DNA from 2 places in the Aeromonas sp. 25-AL00135 genome. Region 1 is predicted to be linked to the other one. Evidence: predicted binding sites of a transcription regulator. Region 1 holds the regulator's gene; the other holds the start of a gene.
The links. Region 1 encodes LexA, which represses DNA repair genes until DNA is damaged. Its sites were predicted from a motif close to ANCTGTNTNNNNANACAGNT; they were not measured.

Region 1 (3,416 bases):
GCCGGTCTTGGGCGGCAGCAGACGGCCGGTACGGGAGCGACCGCCTTCGGTGAAGAACTCTACCGAGTAACCCTTGGCAAACAGCAGGTTGAGGTATTCCCGGAATACCGTGCTGTAGAGCGGGTTGCCCTTGAAGGTGCGGCGAATGAAGAAGGCGCCGCCGTGGCGGAAGATGGGGCCCGCCGGCCAGAAGTTGAGGTTGATGCCTGCCGCGATATGGGGCGGCACCATCCCCTGGTGGTAGATGACGTAGGAGAGCAGCAGGTAGTCCATGTGGCTGCGGTGGCAGGGAACGTAGACGATCTCGTGCCCTTCCTGCGCCAACTGGCGTACCTTCTCGGCGCCATTGACCGACAAACCGCGGTAGAGCTTGTTCCACAGCCAGCCGAGGAAGCTCTCGCCCAGGCGGATCAGCCGGTAGGAGAAGTTGGAGGCGATCTCGTCCATGTAGCCATGGGCACGCTTTTGCGCCTTCTCGAGGCTGATCCCCTCGCGCTGGGCCTCCTCTTCAATCGCCTGCTGGATCACCGCGGAGTCGAGCAGCTGCTTGAACAGCAGGTTGCGGTTCGGCAGTTTCGGGCCGGTGGCAGCCAGCTGCTGACGGCTGAAGTGGGTACGGGCCACTCGCGCCAGCTTGTGGGCGATCGCCTCGTCGGTGCCGTGCTTGTCGGCCATGTAGCGCAGGGAGAGCGGCGGCGAGAAGCGCACCAGATTCTCGCGACCCTTGAGGATCACGATAAGCGCCTTCTTCAGCCGGTTCGGCGCCAGGCTGCTGATGATGTTGAGGCCTGAGGCTTCTTCCCCTTCCCGACCCGGAGCGCGGCCCCAGAACAGGGTGACGGGCACCACCTGGATATCCAGCTCGGGATCCTGCTTGTGCAGATCCAGCAGCTGGTGGAACTCCTGCAGAAAGGGGAGCGGTTTGCTGCGTTTGCCAAACAGGGGAGGCGGACGATCCAGACAGACATAGCGCGGCAGCAGCTGGCCGTTCAGTTCCAGCGGCGTGAAGGGACCGGGCAGACCGAGATCCTCGCAGCATTGCTGCAGGGTCATCAGGTCGGTGATCGAACTGGTTTTCAGGGCATAGACGATGGGTCTGGCCGGATCCAGATTGAGTTCTGTGATGGGATTTTCCGGCAGGCTCTTGTGATTGACCAAGCCGCTGACCGGCCATTGCAAGATGGCTCTGGAAATCTTCTGTCCTAGGGACATGTGCGTCTGCTCTCCAAAAAAATGCGGCGTGAGCATAGCAAATCGACAGCCCCTTGTCGCCGAGAGGTACGATGAGTCGGCTGCGCAGGATCAAAACAGCAGTAAATGAGGGGTTGGTTGCGACAAATGTCAGCTGCGCCTTGCCTTGGCCACTGCACTGTATATACTGCCAGTGTGCTGTATAAAAAGACAGGTGCCAATTCTATGAAACCCCTTACCCCCCGCCAGGCCGAAGTGCTGGAGCTGATCAAGGTGAACATGAGCGAGACCGGTATGCCGCCGACTCGTGCCGAGATTGCCCAGAAGCTTGGTTTCAAGTCGGCCAATGCGGCCGAAGAACATCTGAAGGCCCTGGCCAAAAAAGGGGTCATCGAGATCATGCCGGGCACGTCCCGCGGCATTCGCCTGTTGCTCGAAGAGGAAGAGGTGCTGGAAGAGAGCGGCCTGCCGCTCATCGGCAAGGTTGCCGCCGGTGAACCTATCCTGGCTCAGGAGCATATCGAGAGCCACTATCAGGTTGATCCCGCCCTGTTCCACCCGCGCGCTGATTTTCTGCTGCGGGTGCAGGGGATGAGCATGAAGAACATCGGCATTCTGGATGGCGATCTGCTGGCGGTGCACAAGACCCAGGAGGTGCGCAACGGTCAGGTGGTGGTCGCCCGTCTCGATGAGGATGTCACCGTCAAGCGCTTCCAGCGCAAGGGCAGTCAGGTATGGCTGTTGCCGGAAAATGAAGAGCTCTCCCCCATCGAGGTGGACCTCTCCTGCCAGCAGCTCACCATCGAAGGACTGGCTGTCGGGGTGATCCGCAACGCCGACTGGATGTAATCATCCCCGCCAACTGCGTTTGCCACACGGCCTCCTTCGGGAGGCCGTGCTGTTTCTGGCACACTTTCCCTGTCATATCAAACAGATCATCGGCGGCGGCATTTTTGTCCTGCGCGACCGGCTACCAATCATCCATTTCAGATATATGCTCAGATCAGTGCCCTGTCGCCGAGACAGGGCTTGGCACCTCCCTCTGACCATCGCAATGCGCCGGTACGGAAGGGCCGGTAACAACGAGAATCGGGCAGTACACCTTCACGGGATATGAAGGGGGAGTGGGGAGATCCCGAGCCTTGTCGGGCAAAGGGGACCACTCGTAATGGTTGCAGATAGTCGTGACGGGCCTGTTCCCAGTTCAGGCCGACGAAGCAACATGACCTGTCGGTCAAGGAGGACTGGTATGGCATCAAGATCGCCATGGGATTCAGAGGCTGGGGCTGCGCCAGCGGAATCGTCAATCACCCGTTTTGTCAAAGGTAGCCGGATGACCTGGTTTTACGGTCTCTGGCTGCACCATCGTGGTTCGCACTGGACGCTCTGGCTGGGATGCCCGAAAGAGAAGGTGGTGCGTCTGGTGCTGCTGTTCAAACGGGGTCACGGTGATCGCCAGGGGGAAGAGGGCTGGCTGGCCCCCGTGATTCCCATCGGCGTGCGGGCCATCGGCAAGATGTTGCAGCAGGGGCGTAACGCTCGCCCCTGAGCAGAAGAGACCAACAAATCCATCCATAACCGGCACCCGAGGGGGCCGGTTTTTTTATGGCCGCAACTGGCGATTAATTATGCCAAATGGTCGACTCCTGACAGGGCGTTGCACAAGGTTGAACCACCTTGGCGGCTCGCTGGGGTACAATGCCCCCTCTTGTCCGGTCACTGCTGGCCATCTGCCTCGAACTGAAAGGGTCTCTTGTTATGATGAAGCTCCGCTATCCCCTGCTCTTTCTGCTGCTGACAGCCTGCCTGATCCTGGTGTTCTACGCCACGCAGCCAGAGCAGCCGGAACAGGCCGATTATTATCCGGCGGGGCGGGACATCAATGATTTCGCCTTTACCGATGCGGACAACCAGCCGTTCACTCCTGCCAACCTGAAGGGGCACTGGACCTTCCTGTTTGTCGGCTACACCTTCTGCCCCGATATCTGCCCCACCACCCTGGCAGATATGCGTTCCGTCTATGACCAACTGAAGAAGATGGCGCCCGACAGTCAGGTGGTGTTTATCTCGGCGGATCCCCAGCGTGATGATATTCCACGTCTCAAGACCTATACCGCCTTCTTCAATCCCGAGTTCAAGGCGGCCACTGCTCCCCACGACAAGCTGTTCCCGTTCGTGCGCAATCTGGGGCTGATCTACTCCATCGCCAATCAGGGGGAGAAGGA
Region 2 (3,416 bases), on a different contig from region 1:
AATTTAACATCCCGCCACTCGGTTTAATTTGAAAAGCGTGAATGACGCGCCTTTTTCCATGTTATCCGAGTCAGGCAATCTGATTCGAAAACTCAATTTAAAATTGCAAAGAATGCATACTCATGCGAACCAATTTCATCAACAAAGACATTAGATAAACTAATTTGAAGAGTGCAATTTTTCTTGTTTGCCGGGGTCGATTCGAACTCCTACAATGCGCCTCGCAGTGAGGGCATACCCTTGGATACAGGCCGGTTAATCCGGGTTCACGGTACGTATTCGACGATCAATTTGAACCTGTCTATTGGAATCGAAGATGAAAAAGTTTGTTGCTAAAACCATCCGTTACTACAAGCTTTCCTTTGTTCAGCTCTATCAACTGAACCGACTCTGAGAGCTCGCGACGGCTCACCTGTTTATTTTCCGGTCTGTGTCCAGACGCACTCACTGTCTGTGAACATCCATCCTGAATTGTCTTTGCCCACCGCATCCGCCGTGGGCTTTTTTTTGCCCGGATAATAAAAAACCGCCTTTGACGGCGGTTTCATGTTCAAACGACTGTTTTTACTTCTCATCTGGTCGCTGAAGACCGAAATGAGCGTAGGCTCGTGTGGTCGCAATCCGTCCTCTGGGTGTACGTTGCAGATACCCTTGCTGGATCAGATAAGGCTCCAGCACATCTTCGATAGTATCTTTCTCTTCCCCGATCGCGGCGGCCAGATTATCGAGACCCACAGGGCCCCCCATAAACTTGTCTATCACAGCCAACAATAACTTGCGGTCCATGAAGTCAAAACCTTCGTTATCGACATCCAGCATGTCCATGGCGCGGGCGGCAATGGGGCCGTCGATCCGGCCATCGGATTTCACCTGGGCAAAGTCGCGCACCCGCCTTAACAAACGGTTAGCAATCCGCGGCGTGCCGCGAGAGCGACGGGCGACCTCAATGGCTCCATCTTCCGTCATGTCTAGCCCCAGACAACGGGCACTGCGGGAGACGATATCGGTCAGGTCCTTGACGTTGTAGAACTCCAGCCGCTGGACGATACCGAAGCGATCCCGCAGCGGGCTGGTCAGTGAACCTGCCCGAGTGGTGGCGCCAATCAGGGTGAAGGGAGGCAGATCCAGCTTGATGGAACGAGCCGCTGGCCCCTCCCCGATCATAATGTCGAGCTGGTAATCCTCCATCGCCGGATATAGCACCTCTTCCACCACCGGGCTGAGACGGTGTATCTCATCGATGAACAGCACATCGTTCGGTTCGAGGTTGGTGAGCAGCGCCGCCAGATCCCCTGCTTTCTCCAGTACCGGGCCGGAGGTGGTCTTGATATTGACCCCCATCTCGTTGGCGACGATGTTGGCGAGGGTAGTCTTGCCCAGACCCGGCGGGCCGAAGATCAGCAGGTGATCGAGCGCTTCACCCCGCTGACGGGCCGCTTCGATAAAGATCTCCATCTGCTCGCAGACGGTATCCTGACCGGTGTAATCAGCTAGCTTCTTGGGGCGGATAGCCCGGTCAATAATGTCATCCTCACGGGCGGCATTGGCCGAGATGAGGCGGTCTGCTTCAATCATCAACTACCTCATACCAGGCTACGCAGGGATTCACGGATGATATCTTCCACCGACATCCCCTCTTTGGCGATCTTGCTGACAATCTGACTCGCCTGCTGCGGCTTGTAACCTAGGGCCACCAGCGCACTGGCCGCCTCCTCGGTCACATCCGGTGCCCGCAATTCGGGCTCACTGGCTGGCAAGGTGACCATGGCCGGGGAGAAGAGGTCGTGACTGACCCACCCCTTGAGGCGATCCTTCATCTCCACCACCAGCCGCTCGGCGGTCTTCTTGCCGACTCCCGGCAGTTTGACCAAAGAGCTTATCTCTTCACGTTCGACACTCAGCACAAACTGGGTAGCTGTCATGCCGGAAAGAATCGCCAGCGCCAGCTTGGGGCCGACTCCGTTGGTCTTGATCAGCTCGCGGAACAGTGCCCGCTCCTGTTTGTGGTTGAAACCATAGAGCAACTGGGCATCTTCCCGCACCACGAAGTGAGTATGGATGGTCGCTTCCTTGCCGATCTCCGGCAAATCATAGAAGCAGCTCATCGGCATCTGTACCTCATAGCCAACCCCGCCCACTTCCAGTAGGACCTCGGGGGGCTGCTTTTCAATGACAATGCCTCTCAAGCGACCAATCACGGCTCTCTCCTCACCAATACAACTATTCGTAAATTGGCTCATAGCATAAAGAATAACTGGATAAGTATCCAGCATAGGGCAGCAACACCCGCATGGTCAGAGAGGCTTTTTATCCAATTTTCCACCATGCTTGATCGGGTGCAGCCAGTGCACGGGATGTTTCAGCGCCGCACCGGCCCCCGAGCGGGGGATAAACCACTACACTAAACCCGTTCGGAACCGAAACTGGTGCCAATGTCGATACCAAGGAAGGCCATCACATGAAAATTGTTACCACCTCCAATCTGGGTCTTGCCATATTGCTCGGCTGTACGCTGGGCATGGGGGTCGTTGGCTGGTATGGCAGCCAGCGGCTAGCCAATCTGCTCTCCTATGTCCTGGGCGCCGCCTGGCAGACCGCCGACGGTGCCATGGAGGGCTCCATAGAGCTGGGCAACCAACAGCTACAGATTCAGAAGATGCAAAACGGAACCCCGCTCAATCGCGCCGAACTCGATGCTGCCAAGGCGGCGACCGATGACGCGCTGGCTCGGGTCAGCCAGGGGCAGCTCATTGATGGTGCAGCCCTTGCCACCATGGAACAGCACAAGCAGGACTATCAACAGCAACAAGAGAAGCTGCTGGCGCTCTATCACGCCTATACCGAGGTGGATCAGGCCCTGCATCACAACGCCGATCTGATGGCTCGCCTCTCGACCCAGCTGGAGGTGATCGGCGACGGCGCGGTCGAGGCGCTGACCCAATCCCCCGACCAGACCATCAGCTGGAACAGCGGCCTCTCCACTCGCTGGGAAGCGGCCGACGGGGGGATGGAATCCAACATAGGCTTTTTGCGCCAGCTCTATGCTCTGGAGAAGATGCGCAGACAAGGAGTCACAGAGGCGATCAAGGCCGAGCTGAAAGAAGCGACCGAGTTCTACCACGAAGCAATCGACAGCATGCTCGGCACCGGGCTGTTCGATATCGAGGGAACCGGCGAATTTGCCGGCAAGACACTGTCGGCAGAGTATCGCGCCCTGTTGGCCCGGCATCAGCAACTGATGGGACAGTGGGTCGATGCGCTCGGCAGCTATCAGACCCAGCAGTCCGTCTATGAGGTCAGTGCCGATGAGCTGCGACAACAGCTGGTTGCCATCGAGGAGAGCGGCGATGCTACCGTCGAGGATCAGGTGGCCCAGCTCAACGGCATCATCAGCCAGACCCGAACCCTGCTGCTGG

Region 2: the regulator LexA is predicted to act here: its motif matches at 2,253-2,272, upstream of ruvA (Holliday junction branch migration protein RuvA).

Annotation. Positions count from the first base shown of each region.
Region 1 covers NZ_JBSTYQ010000024.1:12,221-15,636, reverse strand. Annotated here, with positions in the region: gene plsB (glycerol-3-phosphate 1-O-acyltransferase PlsB) at 1-1,212, opposite strand, end outside; gene lexA (transcriptional repressor LexA) at 1,417-2,040, shown strand; gene ACW5XC_RS18670 (hypothetical protein) at 2,525-2,740, shown strand; gene ACW5XC_RS18665 (SCO family protein) at 2,950-3,416, shown strand, end outside.
Region 2 covers NZ_JBSTYQ010000009.1:167,963-171,378, reverse strand. Annotated here, with positions in the region: gene ruvB (Holliday junction branch migration DNA helicase RuvB) at 565-1,575, opposite strand; gene ruvA (Holliday junction branch migration protein RuvA) at 1,584-2,198, opposite strand; gene ACW5XC_RS10725 (methyl-accepting chemotaxis protein) at 2,459-3,416, shown strand, end outside.